DNA from 3 places in the Streptomyces sp. NPDC087845 genome. Region 1 is predicted to be linked to each of the others. Evidence: riboswitches for the same ligand, from Rfam matches in the RefSeq annotation. Region 1 holds a riboswitch; each other region holds the start of a gene.
What was found. Region 1 has a riboswitch for cobalamin ahead of ACIOMQ_RS17525 (ABC transporter substrate-binding protein). Riboswitches for the same ligand answer to the same signal wherever they lie in the genome.
Positions count from the first base shown of each region.

Region 2: it holds a riboswitch for cobalamin, as region 1 does, so the genes downstream of both, ACIOMQ_RS09285 (HoxN/HupN/NixA family nickel/cobalt transporter) here and ACIOMQ_RS17525 (ABC transporter substrate-binding protein) in region 1, are expected to answer to the same signal.
Region 3: it holds a riboswitch for cobalamin, as region 1 does, so the genes downstream of both, ACIOMQ_RS24090 (DUF4430 domain-containing protein) here and ACIOMQ_RS17525 (ABC transporter substrate-binding protein) in region 1, are expected to answer to the same signal.

Region 1 is NZ_JBIUVC010000006.1:144,124-151,188, reverse strand. Features, by position in the region: gene ACIOMQ_RS17540 (zf-HC2 domain-containing protein) at 444-779, opposite strand; gene ACIOMQ_RS17535 (response regulator transcription factor) at 1,417-2,112, opposite strand; gene ACIOMQ_RS17530 (sensor histidine kinase) at 2,084-3,322, opposite strand; cobalamin riboswitch at 3,624-3,806, shown strand; gene ACIOMQ_RS17525 (ABC transporter substrate-binding protein) at 3,836-4,879, shown strand; gene ACIOMQ_RS17520 (FecCD family ABC transporter permease) at 4,915-5,988, shown strand; gene ACIOMQ_RS17515 (ABC transporter ATP-binding protein) at 5,985-6,806, shown strand; partial or broken gene ACIOMQ_RS17510 (GntR family transcriptional regulator) at 7,055-7,065, opposite strand, start outside.
Region 2 is NZ_JBIUVC010000003.1:4,378-11,442, reverse strand. Features, by position in the region: gene ACIOMQ_RS09300 (SpoIIE family protein phosphatase) at 1-1,203, shown strand, start outside; gene ACIOMQ_RS09295 (histidine-type phosphatase) at 1,362-2,723, opposite strand; gene ACIOMQ_RS09290 (biotin/lipoate A/B protein ligase family protein) at 2,864-3,928, opposite strand; cobalamin riboswitch at 4,253-4,455, shown strand; gene ACIOMQ_RS09285 (HoxN/HupN/NixA family nickel/cobalt transporter) at 4,483-5,571, shown strand; partial or broken gene ACIOMQ_RS09280 (sigma-70 family RNA polymerase sigma factor) at 5,596-6,225, opposite strand; gene ACIOMQ_RS09275 (hypothetical protein) at 6,363-7,065, opposite strand, start outside.
Region 3 is NZ_JBIUVC010000009.1:285,112-292,176, forward strand. Features, by position in the region: gene ACIOMQ_RS24080 (hypothetical protein) at 1-561, shown strand, start outside; gene ACIOMQ_RS24085 (cobalamin-binding protein) at 646-1,557, shown strand; gene ACIOMQ_RS24090 (DUF4430 domain-containing protein) at 1,554-2,042, opposite strand; cobalamin riboswitch at 2,178-2,306, opposite strand; partial or broken gene ACIOMQ_RS24095 (ISL3 family transposase) at 2,755-3,594, opposite strand; gene ACIOMQ_RS24100 (DUF4142 domain-containing protein) at 4,013-4,540, opposite strand; gene ACIOMQ_RS24105 (hypothetical protein) at 4,882-5,097, opposite strand; gene ACIOMQ_RS24110 (SpoIIE family protein phosphatase) at 5,245-6,369, shown strand; partial or broken gene ACIOMQ_RS24115 (DoxX family membrane protein) at 6,436-6,772, opposite strand.

The DNA.
Region 1 (7,065 bases):
AGCCCCGGGGCCACGCCGTTGCCGTCCCGCTCCCGCCCTCGGGAACGGGCCGCGGCGAAACGTTCGCAAGACGCGTGGAGGGTCCGCCGGTCAGGTGGCGGCCACCCCGCCGCGTCCGGCTCCGGACGCCGTGGCGGCCATGCCGGCCCGGGGCATTCGCCGATCGCGCGGCCGATCGCGTGCAGGCCGGCCGCGACCGGCCGCGCGGCCCGCATGCCGGGCCTTCGCGGCCGGGGTGGTACCGGCCGGCCTCGGCGTGGCCGGGTCGACCGGCGTACTCCGCTCGGGCGGGCCGGGCTCGCCCATGGCCGGAGGCCGGCCATCGCCGCCGGCCACGAGAGGGATCTCCGTGGCCGGCCCTCCTCGTGACCGGCCGGCGTCCGGTCGTGCGGCCCGGAAACCGGGTGCCGGGCCGCACGACCGGGATCGCTGTTGCTTTCACGTCAGCTCCCGTCCCCGATCCTGGCGGTCCTGCTGACCCACTGGGACAGGGTGAGCTGCGTGGCCCCGTCCGCACGGGCCGGACCGCGCCGGCAGGGTGCCGCGTGGCGGTGTTCGGGAGTCCCCCGGTGCCGGCCGGCACTGGCGGCCAGGGCGTCGCGGAGAAGGAACAGGTGTACGGGCAGGGCTGCACCGCAGTCGTGCTCGTCCCGGCACGTGGGGCAGGTCTCCAGGTGGGTTCCCACCGTGCTCGCCTCGTCGGCCGCGGGGGCCTTGAGGCCGTGGTCTTCGGCCGGTCGTTCACCGATCGTGCGGTACTTCTCGGTTGCAGTGAGCATGGGAGGGTGTCCTTCCTGAGCTGGGATGCCGGTCACGCGGTCGTCGGGGCCAGGGGTTCGGGCGTGAGTGCCCCGGAGTGGGCGACGCCGGGTCGCCGAGCGGGTGCCTCGGCGTCGGGGCCGCCTTCAGCCCCGCGGTAGCCGCCGTTGGGCGCCGGTGTGCCGCTGTGCCTTCGCGAGGCGCGACGCCCGGGATCCGGAGGAGCGGCGCTCCGCGCCGGGGGTGACCCCTGAATCGGCGGGGACGTCCGCCCGCGACTGCCGCTTCCCTCCGGGAACAGGCGTCGCGACGGTGAGAGACCGGGCGGCGCTGCCCGGGGCGGGCGGCTGCGCACGCAGCGAGAGTGACCGGCCTGCCCGAGGTGCCGCCGCCGGATCGGGGACGGCCACGAACAGAACCGTCGGGCCGCCGGAGAAAGCTGCGGCGCGGACCGCGGTCATCGATGTCGATTCGGCGTTGTACCGCTCAATCGGGCAGTGGGCTTCGATCATGGCGAAACCTCCGTTCGCCTTCCCACCTTCGCCCAGGAACGGCCCCCGGCGCGTCGTCCCCCCGCAGCGATTCCCGGCTACCACGGCTGCGGTATCCGCCACGACCGGCTACGACCGCGACGACACGCGCATACCGCGCCGACGACTACAGGGGCGCCTGTGAGTCCCCGGATTCCGTTGCCGGACTGACCAGGCCGCACTGATAGGCGATGACTACGAGCTGGGCCCGGTCACGAGCCGCCAGCTTGGTCATGGCCCGGTTGACGTGGGTCTTGGCGGTCAGCGGGCTGACGAAGAGGCGTTCCGCGATCTCGTCGTTCGACAGCCCCAGTGCCGCCAGCCCCACGACATCGCGTTCCCGCCGCGTCAGACACTCCAACCGCTCGTGCACGCCCGCCGGGCACGGGTCCGGCTGCGCGAGGAAGCGCTTGATCAGCGCACGCGTCGCCGACGGGGACAGCAGTGCCTCGCCGGCGGCGATCGTGCGGACGGCGTCGAGAAGCTCCTCGGGCCGGGCCCCCTTGCCGAGAAAGCCGCTCGCACCGGCGCGCAGGGCCTCGGCCACGTGCTCGTCGTCCTCGAAGGTGGTCAGGATGAGCACCTTCACCCCGGTGAGGTCCTCGGACTCGCTGATGAGGCGGGTGGCGTCGAGGCCGTCCATGTCCGGCATGCGGATGTCCATCAGGACCACATCGGGGCGCTCCGTACGCGCCAGTTCCAGCGCTTCCTCCCCGTTGGACGCCTCCCCCACCGTCTCCATGTCATCGGTGGAGTCGAAAAGCATCTTGAAGGTGCCCCGCAGCAGGGCCTGGTCATCGGCAAGCAGTACGCGAACCGTCATGCCCGTCTCTCCTCGGTGGTTTTCCCATCACCAGGCCGGGACGCAGCGGAAGCTCGGCCGTCACGGTGAAGCCGCCCTCCGGGCGCACTCCCGCGTGCAGCCAGCCCCCGACCGTGGCAGCGCGCTCGCGCATCCCGATCAGTCCGTGCCCCGTCCCCGGACGGGCGTGGTCCCCTCCGGTTCGTCCGTCGTCCTCGACGGTGATCGTCAGCCGCTCGGGGCGGTAGTGCAGGAACAACCGGGCATGGTCGGCACCGGCGTGCTTGTGCACGTTCGTCAGGGCCTCCTGGACGATGCGGTACGCAGCCAGGTCGACCGTCGGCGCCAGCGGTTCGGCGATGCCCCGCCGGGTATGGCTCACGGCCAGACCGGCGCGCTCGAACGACGCCAGGAGCGCCGGTACGCGCGCGAGGCCCGGCATCGGATCACGCGGCGCCACGGGATCGCCGGACTGCCGCAGCAGCCCTACGGTCACCCGTAGCTCGTCCAGTGCGGACCGGCTGGTGTCCCGGATGTCCTCCAAGGCGGCCACGATCTGCTCCGGCCGCCGTTCCACCAGATGCACGGCCACGCCCGCCTGAGCGTTGATCAGGGCGATGTGGTGCGCGACGATGTCGTGCAGCTCGCGCGCGATCCGCACCCGTTCGGCCGCCACCCGTTGCTGCGCCTCCTGCTCACGCGTGCGCTCCGCGTGTTCCGCCCGCTCCTCCACGGCTGCCACATAGGCGCGTCGGGAACGCACTCCGTCCCCGACGGCAGCCGGCAGCGCCGTCCACGCCAGCATCGCCGCGTTGTCGGGGGCCAGCCATGCGCGCGGGTCGCACACCACGGCGGCGCCCACCAGGACGGCGGCCGAGAATGTTGCCGCGGTCCAGGCGGCACGCCGGTCGGTCAGCGCGGCCACGGTGTAGACCGACACCAGGACCGGGCTGATCACCAGAGGGCTTTCGCGGAATCCGAGCACCTGAAAGGCCACCCCGCAGCCAATGGCGACGGCCAGTACGCCGAAGGGGTGATGCCGCCGCCATACCAGCGCAGAGCAACCGATACCCGCCAGCACCACGGCGGGCCACCGCAAGGAGAACGTGTGCTGGTGCGGTACGACCGAGGAAGCCACGACCGCCAGCCCGAACAGCGCAGCCACGGTCAGTGCGTCCACCACACCGATCCGGGGCCGCGTCCACCGCCTCCAACCGCTGATCACCGCCATGTCACCACCGTAGGGTCAATGGCCGCATCGGGCATCGCCGCGCGGGGCAGGGGCGCCTCGGCCACCGGCCGCTGCCCGTCCGCCGAGCCTTCGCCGGCGCACAGCCGTCCACGTCGTGCTGCCCGGCCCGCGGCTCCGCTGTCACGAGGACGGGCGGTGGGGGCCGGGCGGCGAGGAGTCCGAGCCGGATGCCGAGGGCGTGAGCGAGGAGCCACGAGGCGGGCAAGGGGTCCCAGGGGACCCGAATCGGTCCGGCGACGTGCGATCACTCACACGAGCGCCCTTTGTGCGGCAGCCCCGAAGAAACGTAATATCGGCAGGTCATCGCCGCGACGGGAGACAGGAAGCCGGTGCGAATCCGGCACGGTCCCGCCACTGTGACCGGGGAGTACAACCTTTCGACATGCCACTGCGCCCGGCGCGGGAAGGCGGGGGGAGCGTCGATCCGGGAGTCAGGACACTGGCCTGTCGCGGGCCCGTTTTGAGGAGCGCGGACTCCCCAGGAGGCTCTACGTGTATTTCGGCATACCTCGCCGCCCCTGCTTCCCCCCTGCCCGGCCCCGTCGTGCCCTGCGCGCCGTCGCCGCAGCCGTCACCCTGTCCACCACCCTGGTGATCGCGGGCTGCGGCACGGGCCACGGCTCCACCGGGGACGCCAAGGCCACCGCGTCACCGGCCGAGGGCTTCCCGGTCAGCATCGACAACTGCGGCGTGAGGACGACGTACGTCAAACCGCCCTCGCGCGCGGTCACCATCCATCAGCACCCGGCGGAACTGATGCTCGCCCTGGGCCTGAAGGACCGTATGGTCGGCACCGCCTTCCCCGACTCGGCCGTCCTGCCCGAACTGAAGAAGGACTTCGAGGCGATACCCGAACTGGCGAGGAAGGAGCCCTCCTTCGAGACCGTCCTCGACGCGGAGCCGGACTTCGTCTACGGCGGCTACGGCAGCGCATTCGCCGAGAACGAGGGCCGTTCCCGCAAGGCGTTCGCCGACGCCGGCATCGACACCTACCTCAACCGCGAGTACTGCGGCAAGAAGCAGGTGACGATGAGCGACACCTACGACGAGATCCGCACCGTCGGCAGCATCTTCGGCATACCGGGCCGCGCCGACAAGCTGGTGACCGATCTCCAGGGACGCATCGACAAGGCCACCACGGCGGTCGAGAACGACGCCGAAGTGCCTGTCTTCGTGTACGACAGCGGCGACAAGACGGCCTTCACCGCGGGCGGCAAGGGCCTGGGCAGCGAGCTGATCCGGCTGGCCGGCGGCCGGAACGTCTTCGCGGACCTCGACGACGTCTTCGGCGACGTCTCCTGGGAGCAGGTCGTGGACCGCAAGCCGGAGGTCATCGCCATCTACGACTACGCGGGTTCCGGGAGCGTCCGGCAGAAGAAGGAGTTCCTGCTCTCGCAGCCCGCACTCGCCGATGTCCCCGCCGTCAAGAACAAACGGTTCGTGGTGCTGCCACTGACCGCGACCCTGGTCGGAATCCGGTCGGCGTACGCGGTCGACGGCCTGGCCCGCGGCCTGCATCCCGAGAGCTTCCGGTGACGGAGGCACCCGCGAAGGCCGGCGATGAGCCGGCGATGGGGCGCCGGCGCCGCATGAACCGGTCGGGTGACGCCGCCCTCGCGCTCACGCTGGGCGTCCTCGCGCTGCTGCTGGTGCTCTCCGCCACGGCCGGCCTGGCCATCGGCTCGGTGCACGTGCCGCCCGGCCAGGTGTGGGGCATCGTGACGCACGCCCTGGGCGCCGACTGGACGGATCCCGACTGGTCCCGGGCCCGGGAGACGATCGTCCTCGACGTGCGCGCACCGCGCGTGCTGCTCGGGGCCGTGACCGGGGCCGGACTCGCGGTGGTGGGCACCGCCATGCAGGCCCTGATCCGCAACCCGCTCGCCGAGCCGTACCTGCTGGGCGTCTCCTCCGGAGCCTCCCTCGGCGCGGTCTCAGTGATCGTCTTCGGCGTGAGTGTGTTCGGGCCGGTGTCGCTGTCGGCCGCCGCGTTCGCCGGTGCCCTGGGCTCGCTGCTGGTGGTGTACGCGACCGCCCGCACCGGCGGACGCATCACCTCGGTGCGGCTCGTGCTGTCCGGTGTGGCGACCGCGGCGGTGCTCACCGCGGTGATGGACCTGCTGCTGCTCACCACCGGCCGGGGCAACGAGGCCCGCGCGGTCCTCGCCTGGACCCTCGGCGGCCTCGGCGGTGTCAACTGGGGCACGTTGTGGCTGCCCAGCGCGGCCCTGCTGCTCGGCATCGCCGTCCTCCTGGTGCAGTCACGGCACCTGAACCTGCTGCTCGCCGGTGAAGAGGCGGCAACGACCATGGGACTGGACGTGGCCCGGTTCCGGACCCGCATGTTCATCATGCTGTCCCTCGTCACCGGCGTCCTGGTCGCGGCGGCCGGACCGATCGGCTTCGTCGGCCTGATGCTGCCGCACATCGTGCGCCTCTTCGTCGGCGGCGACCACCGCCGCGTACTGCCGACGGCCGCACTGGGCGGAGCGGTCTTCCTGATCTGGGCCGACATCGCCGCACGCACCGTCGCCGCCCCCATGGAGATCCCCGTCGGGGTGCTCACGGCGCTGTGCGGTGGTCCCTTCTTCCTCTGGCTCATGCGCCGCGACGCCCGCCGGAACGCCGACCCAGGAGTGGCATGAGCGCGACCGAACTCACCGTCGACGGCGTCACCCTGACCGCCGGGGCACGCCACCTCGTCCGGGACGTCTCACTGCGGGCCCGCCCCGGCGAGGTGGTCGGCCTGGTCGGCCCCAACGGCAGCGGCAAGTCCAGCCTCCTGCGCGCCGTCTACCGCGTCCTGCGCCCCGACGCCGGACAGGTGCGGATCGACGGTACCGACGCCTGGTCCCTGCCCGTACGCAAGCTGGCACGGACCCTGGCCGCAGTGGTGCAGGAGTCGGCCGCCGGCTTCGACCTGACGGTACGGGAGGTCGTCGCCATGGGCCGCACCCCGCACAAGGGCCTGCTCGCGGGCGACACCGTCGAGGATGCCCGGCTGATCGAGTCGGCCCTCGCAGCCGTGGACGCCACCCTCCTGGCCGGCCGCCCCTTCGACCGGCTGTCCGGCGGCGAACGCCAGCGCATACTCATCGCCCGTGCCCTCGCCCAGCAGCCCTCGCTGCTCGTCCTCGACGAACCCACCAACCACCTGGACATACGCCACCAGCTCGAAGTCCTCGGCATACTGCGCCAACTCCCCGCCACCGTCCTGGTCGCGCTCCACGACCTCAATCTGGCCGCGTACTACTGCGACCGCCTCTACGTCCTGTGCGACGGCGAGGTCATCGTGTCGGGACCGCCCGCCGAGGTACTCACCGTGGAACTACTGCACGAGGTGTACGGGGTGGCGGGAGAGGTGGTCATTCATCCGCGCACCGGGGCACCCCACGTCACCTTCCTCCCTGCGACGATCGGCCGGCCGGTCCCGGCCGCCGCAATGGACCACTCCGCTTCGTGAGCGGGCGGGCGCCTGCGCCATCGGCATCCTCAACACACCTGTGGGCGTCGGCCGTTGCGGCCGCGGCCTGCCCCTGCGACGCGATCAGCCGTGCCGGGCCGTTGCGTCAACGGCGTTCCGCCAGCGGTGAAGGAAGTACGGGAGGATGCTCGTTGTCATGCCGACGGCACCGATCCACAGTACGGCTCTCGCTCCGAACAGAGAGCCCGCGACTCCCCCAAGAGCCCGCCGAGCGGAATGCCACCCCAGGGCTCCCAGG
Region 2 (7,065 bases), on a different contig from region 1:
CCCGACGACGTGCTGCCGGCCCGTGAAATGGTGGCGCGGGCGGCGGTGTGCGTGGACAACGCCCGCCGCTACACCCGCGAGCACGCGGCGGCGCTGACCCTCCAGCGCAGCCTGCTCCCGCACACACTGCCCGGCGGGATGGCCCTGGACGTGGCCTCCTCGTACCTCCCGGCGGACGCCAAGGACGGTGTCGGGGGCGACTGGTTCGATGTGATCCCGCTCTCCGGCGCCCGGGTCGCCCTGGTCGTCGGCGATGTCGTCGGCCACGGCATCAGCGCCGCCGCGAGCATGGGCAGGCTCCGCACCGCGGTGCACACCCTCGCCGACATGGACCTTCCCCCCGACGAACTGCTGGCCCACCTCGACGATCTCGTGATCCGCCTGAGCGACGAGGAACCCGACGGCGGGGAGAGCGGCACGACCGTCCTCGGCGCCACCTGTCTGTACGCGGTCTACGACCCGGTCACCCAGCTCTGCACGATGGCACGCGCCGGCCACCCGCCCCCCGTCGTCGTCGCGCCGGACGGGTGCGTCAGCTTCCCCGAACTGCCCGCAGGCCCCCCGCTCGGCCTGGGCGGTATGCCCTTCGAGACCGCGGAGATCGTGCTGCCGGAAGGCAGTCTCATCGGCCTCTACACCAACGGCCTCATCGAAGGCAGGGACCGGGACATCGATCTCGGCATGTCCCGCCTCGGCGCCGCCCTGTCCCAGCGCGGCCTCCCCCTCGACGCACTGTGCGCGACGGTCGTCGAGCAACTGCTCCCCGTACCGCAGCCCGACGACGTCGCCCTGCTGCTCGCCCGCACCCACGAGCTGAGCGCCGACCACGTCGTCTCCTGGGACGTGCCCCCCGATCCGGCCGCCGTCGCCGGCGTCCGGGCCCGCACCGCGCGCCTGCTGAGGGCCTGGGGCCTGGAGGAGATGGAGATGACGACCGAACTGATCGTCAGCGAACTGGTCACCAACGCGGTGCGCTACGCCACCGGACCGATCCGGCTGCGGCTGCTGCGCCAGTCCGTCCTGATCTGCGAGGTCTCCGACGGCAGCAGCACCTCCCCCCGGCTGCGGCACGCCAGGACGACCGACGAGGGCGGGCGCGGTCTCTTCCTCGTCGCCCAGCTCACCCGCCGCTGGGGTACCCGCTACACACCCGAAGGCAAGATCATCTGGACCGAACAGGAACTCCCGGCGACGGGGGCCTGAAGCCTCGGTACGCCCCTTGCCGGGGTCGCGGGGTACGGACACGGGGCACGAACACGGGGTACGGACACGGGGCACGGACCCAGGGCACGGACGGGGCGTGCCACGCCGTCAGGGGTTCCCGGCCACCCGCCGACCGGACGTACGACGCGCCCCGTTCGTCAGGAGGCCGTGCGACCGAAGCAGCGCCTGAGCTCGTCGAGGTCGTAGAAGGGGCTGCCCTTCGCAACCGGCTCGCAGCCCCGCTTGAACGCGGTCTCCTTCTCGTTGTAGAGCATCCGGACCAGGTAGGTGTCGTCCTTCCGGAACACGTCCCACTGGATGTTCGCGGCCATCGGAGCCACCGAAGCACCCCGCCACGGGTTGTCGGCGTAGGTGTAGGGGCGTGCGGCGGCCGGTTCCGTGGAGCCGGGCAGCCCCATCAGCGCGGCGAGCGGAATGATCTCCTCGGCGTGGGTGAAGCGCAGCTCCGCGCCCACGTCGCCGGTCCCCGCCCGCGTGGCCTCGGCCTGCTCGAAGAAGTCGTCGAGCAGAACGTCCGCCATCCGGTAGGTGATGTCGCTGTCCGCGAAGCCGGGCCCCTTCTCGTAGAAGTCCTCGGCGTCGTCGAGGTAGGCGAACCAGGCGGCGTCGCGCGGGGCGATGTAGCGCCGCATCCGCCAGGTGCCCTCGTCGCTCATGGTCGGGGCGATGCTGTAGAGGTTGTAGACCGCTTCGGCCGCATCGATGCCGGTGCCGATCGAGGAGAACTCCCCGGCGGAGATCCGCTGCACGAAGGCGGGGGTGAAGATCCTCTCCAGTACGTTGCGGGCCGCACGGTGGGTGGCGGGCTGATCGGTGATCTTCTTGAGGGTGGCCGCGAGGCGCTGGTCGTTCGCGAGGTAGTCGCGGTACGCGGCACCGCCGTCGGCCTTGTGGAAGTAGAGCAGGTCCTTGTCGGTCCTGGCCGGGCCGATGAGCGGCTTCAGGGCCGGGTCGGCGCCGGCGAGCGCGGCGGCGAAGAGACTGCCGCTGTCGACGGCGCGGTCCTTGCCGGAGCTGACCACGTCGATGGGTTCCGAGTCCTTGGCGATCTGCCGGAACAGCCCGGGAAGGCGCTGATGCATCCGCACCGCCGTGGCCTGGATCTCCCGCTTGCCCCGGCCGCTGAGGTTCCCGTACCCGGCCTTCTCCATCGCGTCGAGGAGCGACCGCACCTCGGGGCCGAAGTGCTTGCCGCGCCCGGTGAGTTCCCCCTCGCTCGCGGCCTTGTCCCACAGCTGGAGGATCAGGTCCCCGTCCTCGCTGCTGGTCGACGTGCGCGAGCCGTGGCGCGAGACGCTCTCGGTGAACACCGGAACGAAGCCCTTGGGCGCCGACCGGTATGTCCGGGCGTCCTGCCGTGGTTCGTACGGGGTCTTCGTGGAATAGAAGCCCGGCCCCGGCGGACCCGACGGCCGGGGACCGGCCTGAGCAGGCTGGGAGACGCCCAGGACCGCGGAGACCACGAGGGCCAGGGCGGCGGTGGAGGCGAGGCGTTTCATGCGTTCTTCGCTCCGTCCCGTGGAGCCCGATCGATCCGGCGCATCGTCTCCGGACGACATGAACGCCGGGTGGCCGCGGCATGGCGGGCGTCCCGGGCCCACCGCCCCGAGAGCGGTTGTCCGCGCCGCGGCCCCAGGGGCTACGGCACTCGCGCCGTCCACTCGGCCGTACCGAATTTGGTGCGTACGAGTTCCTCGGCCCGGGCCATCTCCTCGGGGGTGACCCGGCCGCGGGTGAGGCCGTGGCGCTTCCGGAAGGAGTCGATCATGTTGTCGATGACGGTTGCGCGCGGCAGACCCGTCTGCCGGCGGAGCGGGTCGACACGCTTCTTGGCGCTCTTGGTGCCCTTGTCGGACATCTTCTCCTTGCCGATGCGCAGGACGTCGAGCATCTTGTCGGCGTCGATGTCGTAGGACATCGTCACGTGGTGCAGCACGGCGCCGGGCCCGCCGTCGGGACCCACGACGCGCTTCTGGGCGGCTCCGGCGATCTTCCCGATCTCGGTCGCGATGTCGTTGAGCGGCTGGTACCAGGCCTTGATACCCATGTCGCCGAGAGCTTCGAGGACCCAGTCGTCGAGGTAGGCGTAGCTGTCGGCGAAGGAAAGGCCCGAGACGAGGGACTGGGGCACGGCGAGGGAGTACGTGATGGTGCTGCTCGGCTCCGCGAACATGGCTCCGCCTCCCGAGATGCGGCGGACGACGGTGACCCCGTGGCGGTCCGTACCGGCGGGGTCGACCTCGTTGCGCAGGGACTGGAAGCTTCCGATGATGACGGCGGGGGAGTCCCATTCCCAGACCCGGAGCGTCGGCGGGCGCCGGCCGGCGGCGACCTCCGCGGTGATGACCTCGTCGAGGGCCATGTGGAGCGCGGGGGGCTGCGGCGCCTCGTGGATGAGCTGCCAGTCGTAGTCGCTCCACTCGGTGGCGTGCGCGAGGGCCCGGCGTACGGCGACGGCGACGCCCTCGGAGCTGAGGCCCAGCATCACGGTCGAGGGGGGCAGGGCCGCGTCGATCCGGGCGGCGAGCCCGGCGGTGTCGGTGTGGGCCGGGGCACCTTCGAGCGCCGCGTCGATCGCGAGAATCGCCTCGTCCGGTTCCAGGAAGAAGTCCCCGGCCACCCGTACGTTGCGCAACGCCCCGCCCTCGACGTCCAGATCGACGACGACGAGCTTCCCGCCCGGGACCTTGTACTCACCGTGCACAGCCATGCCTCCAGATCTGCCCGATTCTTCCACTCTTCTACGAATCGGCGCTGAACAGGAACAACGCCCGTGGCGTGCGATTTAATCCGCTGCCACGACGGGGCCGTGCGCCAGGGCGGCGTCCTGCGTCACGAGCTCCGGTATGCCGGGAAGGGGACTTGACCCTCCGCGCCCTCCACGCCCTCCGCGCCCTCCGCGCCGAGGGAATGGAGGGCGTTCCCCGGGCCATTCCCTCCCCGGAGGCCGCGGTCACGTCTCGGGGGGGAACCGCCGCGCACGCCACCGGACTTGTAGGCGGGACTTGTAGGCGCCGTTCGCGGGAACCTAGAGTGGGCGCGCCGTGGTGTTCGGGAAGACCGGTGAAAGACTCCAGGAGTCTCAGGCCGGAGCGGCCCTCGCCACTGTGATCGGGGAGTATCCGTCCCACTGACGCCACTGGCCGCAGAGCGCGGCCGGGAAGGCAGGGGCGGGCACGAGCGCGAGCGAACCCGTCAGCCAGGAGACCGGCCACGGCATCTCACGAAGTCATCCACGAGGTGCTGGAGCGTGACCGCATGACCCTGCCCGACTCCGCCGTGTTCACATGGCGGCGCGAGGACACCATCCGTACCGCGGGGCTGCTGGCGGTGATTGCGGCTCTGCACGTGGTGGCGTTCGGAGTGCTGTTCCTGCTGGTCGTGCCGGAGCACTACCAGGTCGGTTCCAAGGCGTTCGGCATCGGGCTGGGGATCACCGCCTACACGCTCGGCATGCGGCACGCCTTCGACGCCGACCACATCGCCGCCATCGACAACACGACCCGCAAACTGATGGCCGACGGCAAGCGGCCCGTGTCGGTCGGTTTCTGGTTCGCCCTCGGACACTCCAGCGTGGTCATCGCCATGGCGGCACTGGTCGCCGGGGGAGCGCGCCTCGCGGGGGTACTGATCAACGAGGATTCGGGCGCGCACCAGGTGCTGGGTGTGGTCGGCACGACCGTCTCCGGGTCCTTCCTCTACCTGATCGCCGCATTGAACCTGGTCGCGCTCGCCGGCATTCTGCGCGTGTTCAGGGCGATGCGCGCCGGCCGCTTCGACGAGGCCGAGCTGGAGCAGCACCTGGACTCGCGAGGGTTCATGAACCGGATCCTCGGCCGGTTCACCCGGTCCGTCACCCGGCCCGGCCAGATGTATCCGCTCGGCTTCCTCTTCGGTCTCGGCTTCGACACCGCCACGGAGGTCACCCTGATGGTCATGGCGGGCAGCGGCGCCGCAGCCGGTCTGCCCTGGTACGCGATCCTGTGCCTGCCGCTGCTGTTCGCCGCCGGGATGAGCCTGTTCGACACGCTCGACGGGACGTTCATGAACTTCGCCTACCAGTGGGCCTTCTCCAACCCCGTGCGCAAGGTCTTCTACAACCTCGCCATCACGGGCCTGTCGATCGCGGTCGCCTTTCTCATCGGCACGATCGAGCTGGTCACCGTGTTGCACGACAAGCTCGATCTCCGGGACTCGGTCACGAGCTGGATCTCCGGCCTCGACCTGGGCAACGTCGGCTACCTGATCGTCGGACTCTTCGTGCTGGTGTGGGCGGTGGCGTTGGCGTACTGGAGGATCGCGAAGGTCGAGGAACGCTGGACGGCCCGCGCCGGCGACGGCGGCTGAGCCGGCTTCGCCGTCGGACCCGTGCTCGGCGGCGAGGAGCAGTTCCGCCAGTGCGATCCGGGCGCGCGCCACCCGGGAACGGACCGTGCCCACCGGACAACGGCAGAGCGAGGCCGCTTCCGCATACTCCAGGCCGAGGACCTGAGTGAGGACGAAGGCCTCCCGGCGCTCGGGTGCGAGCGAGGACAGCAGCTCCGTCAGCGCCACGCCTTCCTCGAAGCCGGGCAGATGGCGGGGCTGGGCGTGTTCGACCGCCGTCTGCCAGTCCTCGCCATCGGCGAGGCGCGGGCGGGCCGCGGTGCGTCTGAGGCTGTCGATCACCGTTCTGCGGGCGATGGTCAGCAGCCAGGTGCGGGCGGACGAACGGCCCTGGAAGGTGTGCAGGCTGCCCAGGGCGCGCAGGAAGGTGTCCTGGGTCAGGTCGTCGGCCGCCTGCGGATCGGAGGACAGGTGGGCGACGAAGCGCCGGACATCGACGTGCAGCGCACGGACGAACCGTTCGGTGGCCAGAGGGTCACCACCGCGGGCGGCGAGGGCCCAGCCGGTGACCGTCGCATCACGGCGCGCGGTGTCGCCGGGCGACGTCCCGGCTCGGGGAACGCGGGTACGGGCACCGCTGTCGGGCCCGGAGGATGGGTGCAGGGCAGGAGACATTGCCTGGTGTCCCTCTCGGAGAATCCGGAAATCCGGCATGCCCTTGGGGCATGCCGGTGCGTCGGGCAGTCCCGCCGCACGGCGGGACCGGGGTGACCGGGCGCGGCTCTACTGCGGGCGGCCCGGTGCTCCGGCTGTCAGACGACAGCGGCGACGGCGGGCGGCCCTCGTGAGGTGATCGAGTGGGCGAGCAGCAGGCGGCGCAGCGGGCCGGTCGTACCGAGAGCACGCCGCCGGACCCGCGGACCCTCGCAGCACATCGCGGGACGCGGCAGCATGCGCAGCGGGGCCAGCAGCCGGCCGGCGAGGGCCCGGAGAATCCGGAAGGCGGACCGTTCTCCGTAGGCCAGCCACAGACCGCACAGCACGGCCGCGAGCAGGTGCGCCAGGAGCATTCCGGCGGGGGACATGCCGCCGAGGTGATGCGATGCGGCAGCCCCGTCACCGCCCCCGGAGATCATCTGCCCGGCCCGGCCGACCGCCTCCTCCATCCCGTCGAGCGGTGTGCCCGGGGGCGGACTGTGCAGCCGGCCGCCCAGCCCCGCCGCGGTGACCAGGCGTTCCGCCTCCGCCACCGACATGCCCCGGGGCCGGATCGTCCCGCACGTCAGATGCTCCGCCCACAGCCGGGCGAACGAGGTGGTCGAGGTGGTCTTCGACGGTGAGGGGCCGGACCGGCTCTGGGAGAAGGCGAAGAGCAGATGCAGCCCTGCCTGGACCACGACAGCGGCACCGGTGACCGCCGGCAGCCCGCGCTCCCGGGACGCGGCCGTCCACGCGGCCGCGGCGACGACCGCGAGCGCGGCGGAAAGGGCCCACCAGGGCACGGGCGAGCCCGAC
Region 3 (7,065 bases), on a different contig from region 1:
ATCAACCCGCAGACCGGCGACTTCCTCACCTCCGCCGGCAAGACCCCCGTCGACTTCCTCATCACCCAGCAATTCAACCCCGGCGGCGGCTTCAAGTACCTGCCCAGCGACACCACACCCTCCGCCTACGCATCCATCGACGGACTGCGCGCCGTCGCGGGAGGCGGCTTCACCGCGACTCCCCCGGTTCCCGCCACCAGCGGCGCACCCCAGTGGGTGGCGCAGAGCACCTTCACCTCAGGCACCGCCACGAAACTGGCCCTGACCGTGGACGACGGCGCGGGCAACCTGAAGGCGTGTTCCGTCGCCTTCACCCCCACCGATACCACCACGACGCTCGGCGCCGTGCTGGACGCTGCCGCGAGCGCCGCCACCCCGTCCGGCTGCGTGAGCGGCGTGACCCCCTCCTCGGGAACAGGCACGATCACCGCCCTCAACGGCAAGGCGAACAGCGGCTCGAACACCTGGAAGGCCGGCGTCGACGGCTCCTCCTTCGCCACGGCCACCCGCGAAAAGGTGATCAACGCCGGTGACACGATCGCCCTGCGCTGGGGTGCCTGACCTTCCCAAATGATCGACGTCCGCTCTGCGGCGACCGGGCCACACAGCAGCCCGGTCGCCGCAGAGCGGTCTACAGTCACGGACATGCGCATCGTTTCCCTCCTCCCGGCCGCGACCGACATCGTGGCCGAGCTCGGACTGGCCGGACAGCTGGTCGGCCGGACGCACGAGTGCGACTGGCCGCCCCAGGACGTGCGGTCCGTTCCGGTGGTCACCGGCGCGGACCTCGCGCAGGACGAGATGAGCAGCAGGGAGATCTCGGACGCGGTCGGCGGCTCGGCGCACTCGGGCTCGTCCCTCTACACGCTGGACACCGAGGCGTTGGCCGCTCTGGCACCGGACGTGGTGCTGACCCAGGACCTGTGTGACGTGTGCGCCGTCTCCTACGAGCGCGTCAGCCAGGCGGTCCGGGTCATGGACACCGAGACCCGGGTGCTCAGCCTGGAGCCCCGGACACTCTCGGACGTACTGGACTGCCTGGTGACGGTTGGTGAGCTGCTCGGGGTCCGTGACCGGGCCGAGCAGAGCCAGGCCGCCTTGCGCCGTCGCCTGTACGAGGTGTCCGGGCTGGTCGCGGGCCGCCCCCGGCCTCGGGTTGTGGCCGTCGAATGGCTCGATCCACTGTGGCCTGCGGGTCACTGGGTGCCCGAGCAGATCACTTGTGCCGGGGGCGAGGCGCTGCTGGCGGAGCCGGGCGAGCACACCGAGCCCATGACGTGGGATCAGGTACGCGCTGCGCGTCCGGACGTGCTCCTCGTGATGCCGTGCGGCTTCCCGCCGGAACGCACCCTGAGAGAAAGGGATGCGCTCACTTCACTCCCCGGCTGGGACGACCTGCCCGCCGTTCAGGCGGGCAGCGTCTGGGTCTTGGACGGCCCCGCCTACTTCAACCGCCCCGGCCCGCGGGTCGTGCGCGGAGCCGAGATACTGGCACATGTGCTGCACGGCGTGCGGGCCGGGGCGGCGGTCACAGCGGACGAGGCGAGACCGTTCTAGAAGGTGGTCCAGGTGAAGGTGACCTTGTCCCCGGCATTCAGCTTGAACTGGCATCCGCCGACAGGGGTCGGCGTGCCGTTGACGGAGATGTTCCAGTAGGCAACACCTCCACCACTGACGTTCTTGATGGTGTCGACCGAGAAGTCGTCGAACGAGGCATACCAGGCACCGTCCCAGGTGAAGTGTCTCTTGCGGGCAGCGTCGTCGAGGGCCGCGGTCGGTGTGGGGACGGCGCTCGGCTGAGCTCCCCCGTTGGTGCCGTCGCATCTGTGCGTACCACCGGTGGCGGTGGTCACGTCGTGTCCCTTGGTCTTGATCTTTCCGTTGAAGAGACGCCCGTCCGGCCCCTTCACGGTCACAGTCACCTTGACGGCGGCGTTCGTCGAGGCCGTGCCCTGCGCGTGAGCGACACCGGGAGCGGAGGTGAGAGCCAGGCCGAGGGCGGCCGAGGCAACAAGGGTACGGCGGGCGGATATCAGGTGCACGGAAGTGCCTTCCTGGTATGGGTCGTCTGCCGCCCCGGCCGACAGACCGCTGCCTGGCGCAGCCGTCCGCTGAACGGACGGTGAGACGCACGAGAGCGGTGCTGCGGGCTTCACGCTGCAGACCATGACAGTGGGAAGCGGTGCACGTCACGCACCGGGTTCTCCGACTCGCGGCCCGGACGGGCCACACACGGTTGCAGGTCAGCGCCGGATTCCCACCGGCTTCCCCCTGAGCGCGCACGCATTGAGTTGTCGCTCCGAGAACGCCGAAGCACTCGCATGCTATTGCCGATCGACGGAATGTCACCAGAGGCCAACGTGACGTGCCTGCCTATGCCGGCCAAGACAGCCCGGCCTCCCAACCGGGACACCGCACTTACGGGGACCGGAGACAGGTCATGCGCGCCACATTGTCGTGCCCGGTGCTCACATATCCGCAGGTTCACTCATGTGACTGCCGCGGGCCGCGAAGCGGCGCCGCACGAGCACGGAGGGCAAGGCTTCCCCAACTCGGCACACGGCCTCCGTGCGATGACTCGCACCCACCTGCACCACACGCGAGAGACCGACAGCGGCATCGAGACCCCCGCGTCCGCCGATGCCCGACCGACGCACATTCGCAGCCGCCAGAAACGGCTGTAAGTACCGACGCGGACTGGGTCACCGTGACACTTCCGCCGATCGACAGCGCCCGACCACCCTCGGATCTCCGCAGGCCCGCGCCCTGGTCGAGCAGGTCGTGGACCTGGTGCCAGCGCTCCAGGGTGGTCTGGGCGCGGGGCCCGTCATCCAGGGGCGCGTCCAGCACGGTGGCCCAGCAGCTACTGTGCGCCTTCACCTCGCTCAGGTCGGCCTCGCACAGGTTGTGCCACCGATGCCAGCGATCACCAACCTGCACCGCGTCGGTCAGGGCACGGCGGATGGCCTGGGCGTAGGTGGCCGAGCCGTCGCGGCACACGACCTCGACGCCCGGATGGGCGCGCAGCCGTGCCTCCAGGGTGTCGGCCGTGCGGTCGGGCAGCACGTCGATCCGCTCATGGGTCTCGGCGTCGATCACGACGGCGGCATAGCGATGCCGCCGACGCAGCGCGAAGTCGTCGACGCCGATCACGCGGGGGCACCCGCCCGGTGGGCAACGGGATGCGCATCAGGGCGCGCAGGGCAGTGTGACGAGAGACGCCCATCGCGGGTATCGCCGGCAAGCGTGCACCCGCCCGGCCCGCTAACTCCTCGACCACGGCCTTGACTTGCCTGGTCGGACGGGTAGTGCGGCGCTGTACCACTCCAGCGCCCCGGGCACCTGTTCGCGGAAGGTGTGGCGGCAGCCGTGCGTGGGACACACCAGGCGCCGCACCCGCACTCGGGCCATCACCCGCCGCCCGTCCACCGACACATCGGCCACCGTCCGCAGGTGAGAGCCATGCACCCGCCCGGACGGCGCTCCGCAACCCGGACACGGCACCGGGTCCTCCGGCGTCCGAGCCCGCACCACAATCCCCTCGCCTTCGTCGGAAACGGCCTCGATGACCAGCGGCGACAGCCCCGAAAACACCACATCTACAAGCTCGTTGACATCACGCACATCACGTCAACGGCAAACCGACACCCTCCGTCACCACCGAATGTGAGACAGGGCCGTTCGTTTGACAGACCCCCCATTGACCAGAAAAGCCGTTCCTGGACACAACAGTTGGCCGGCCTTGGGCTGGAGTGGGCGGTACAGATGGGACCCCGATGCGCGCCGGCCTGTGACCGCCATCCGGCCCACGGCCGACGCGCACGTCCCGCATCCCTGGTGAAGACCCCGCGAAACCAGGGGCCTGTCCTGGCGATCCGTCAGCGGCGCTCGGGGGTGTCTCCACTGCGACCGCCACCGGGGGCCGCGGCTTCTCCGGCGCCCAACGCCGGTGCGCGGGTCCGGCTGGTGCGGTGGTCATCGCCGCCGAGGCCGCCGCCGGTGCCCGTGGGGATCACGACCTGTCGATCTCCGCCTTGCAGTCCCGGAGCAGTTCCAGGTGTCTCGCCACCACGGGGCGGGCCGCCCGGGCGGCCGCCTTGACCTCGGCGTTGCTCCCCGTTCCCATTTCCTGGTCGATCAGGGCCAGCGCTTCCACGTGCCCGGTGGCCTCGGTGTTCAGCCACGCGACGTCGTACGTGCTCGTACCCGCCTTGGCCCGCACGGCGGCCAATGCCTGCTCCTGCGCCGGGGAGGGCCCGGCCGGCAGAGTAACGTGCAGTTTGCCCGCCAGCGCCTTGACGTCGGCGTCCAGCCTCCTGTGGTCGCGCACCAGTGTGGCGCCGACCGTCTTCACACACGCCGTTGTGGCGTTCTTGCCCGTGTCCTGTCCGGCTGCGATCTCGGCGAGGTTTCCCTGATGGATCGCCTTCAGGAAAGGCGCGTCATCGGTGGCCGCGGCCGCCGCGAACGCGGAAGGCGCGGATATGCCGGCCAGCGCTGCCAGCATCGTGGCAGCGGCCACGCGTCGCACAGCAATCATCTGCGTTGCTCCCTTCGCCCGGTCCGAGGTGCGCAAGGGGCGGCATCAGACCGGTCGCTGAACGGGCACGCGTGTTGGTGTCCGGTAGCCATGCTTTCCCGTGCCAAACGGCGTGGTCACACAAATACCGGTCTGTCACACGAATGGCCGCCGTTTCCCGGGTAACGGAATCCCCTGCCGTATCTCGTCGGGCCGTACCCCCGTGAGCTCGTCGGGCCGTATCCCCGGCGTATCCCTGATGGCCGCGCCGTGGTCTGCATCCCCGGCGATGCCCTCGTCCGCCCTCCCCTCCCCCGCCGCGCCGACAGCGCTGTGGCCGACACCTCCGCGTTCGCGCCGGTCTACGCGGTTCGTACACCGGGCGGATCCAGCGGTGCGGACAGGCGTCCGGCGGCTTCGCGGAGGACGATTTCGGCATGGGCGCCGCGGCCGTTCTTCGGCAGGGCAGTGGCGTGGCGCTGCCCGTCGGCGGCGATCGCGCGGGCGTGACCGGTCGGCTGGAGGGCGATCTGTTCGTAGTCGCGGGGTTCGAGGTGCGGGTTCTCCCACGCGAGCACGGCGGTGACGAGCGCTTCGTAGGAGCGCGGTTCAGGGGAAGTTCGGCTTCGATCAGGCCGTGAAGGTCGTGGAGCACGGTGTGTGTGCCGCTCATTGGCGCCTTGCCGCGCCGTTGTGGTCGCCCTTGTAAGGTAAAATTCAGGCGTATGGGTATATGGCGGCGGCTCTCGTTCCGCCAACATTCCTGGCAGGCCAGAGACGCCCTGCTGGCGATCCCGCTCGCTCTGATCACAGCCATCGTGCTGGCCGATGCAACGACCGGGCCCGACGTGCCGCTGGGCCCCCTGCTGATCGTGGCACCCGCGCTCACCGCCTCTTTCGCCGGCCCCCTCCTGACCGCCGTGGTCGGAGTCATCGCTGTGGGGGCCCTGTTCGGCGTCGGCGTAGGGCTCCGCATCCTGACCACGGAGAGCATCGGTGCGCAGATCATCGCCGTGGTGGTGGTCTCGGCGATTGTGACGGTGTTCCGGTTGCTGCGGGATCGGTACGGCCGTGAGCTGGCGCAGGTACGGACGGTGTCGGAGGCCACGCAGCGAGCGGTGCTCAGACCGCTGCCGCGGCGGATCGGGCCACTGCGGGTGGCCTCGGTGTACCTCGCGGCAGAGGAGCAGGCGCAGATCGGCGGCGACCTGTATGCGGCCACTCGCACCTCGGCCGGTACCAGGCTGATCATCGGGGATGCGAGGGGCAAGGGCCTGACCGCGATCGGAGACGCCGCGCTGCTGCTGGGCGCATTCCGGGCGGCCGCACACCGGCAATCCTCCCTGCCCGACCTCATGGCCTACCTGGAGAACAGCGTGTGCTGGAGCATGGTCGAACCCACCGAGTCGGAGCAGGAAGGGGAGTGCTTCATCACCGCCGCAATCATCGACATCCCCGACGCAGGCGAGAAGGTGGAGATGATCAGCTGCGGTCACCCGCCCCCCTTGCTACTACGCGACGGACAGGTCACCGCACTCAACGCCACCCGCCCCGCGCCGCCACTGGGCCTGGGCGAGCTGACCACACCCCAGTACCAGGTGGACACCTTCGCCCTGGAGCCCGCAGACCTGCTGCTGCTCTACACCGACGGCGTGATAGAAGCCCGGGACCCCGGCAGAGTCTTCTACCCGCTGGCCGAACGTGCCGCCTCGCAGGCACACCACAGCCCCCAGGCCCTGATCCACCACCTGCGCGCCGACCTTCTGGCCCATGTGGGCGGGCGCCTGGACGACGACGCCGCCATGGTCTGCATCCAGCGCACCCCCGGGCCCGGATCGGGGTCGGGGTAGTCGAGGCTGTAGACCCGGCCGCGCAGCAGCTGCTCAATACGTGGCATCAGTAACTTCTGCCCGGATTCACAGGCTCGGCACGATGGCGGCGCCGATGCCGCCGGGGCACAGGGCGAAGGCGACTTCCGGCCAGCCGCCCTTCCTCAGCGGAACGGTCTGTCGAGGGCGAGCCGGCCGGGGCCGATGGCAGCGATGGCCGGCGCCACGACCGCGATGCACACGTTGAACTCGACGCCACTCTGTGTCTCCCACAGGGAATGTGCCGCGGTGACGGTCACCATGGCATTGAGCATCACGCCGATCAGGACAGCCGATGCCAGCGGGGTGAACAGTCCCAGAGCCAGGCCGAGAGGCCCCCGAGAAACTCGGAGCCACCACCGATGGCGGCATAGACCTTTCCGGGGTGACTGGCGCCGCCGCACCTCGCGGCCGGGGACGGCACTGACCTCCAGCACCGGGGCGACGTTGGCCGGCTGCGGGCCCAGCCCGCAAACACGCGCCTCACATCCACGCGTGCGACTGATGCTCCGAATATGACATATATGGCATGCGTGGAAATTTGACATGTGTGGCATTTGGTGTTGGGGAGAACTTCTTAGCTGAACCCTCGGCTGGGAGGGCTCAAACAGGCGGGAGGAGCGCATCATGATCGCCAAGCTGCTCGGCAAGCTGTCCTTCACCCGCCACTACGGTGCG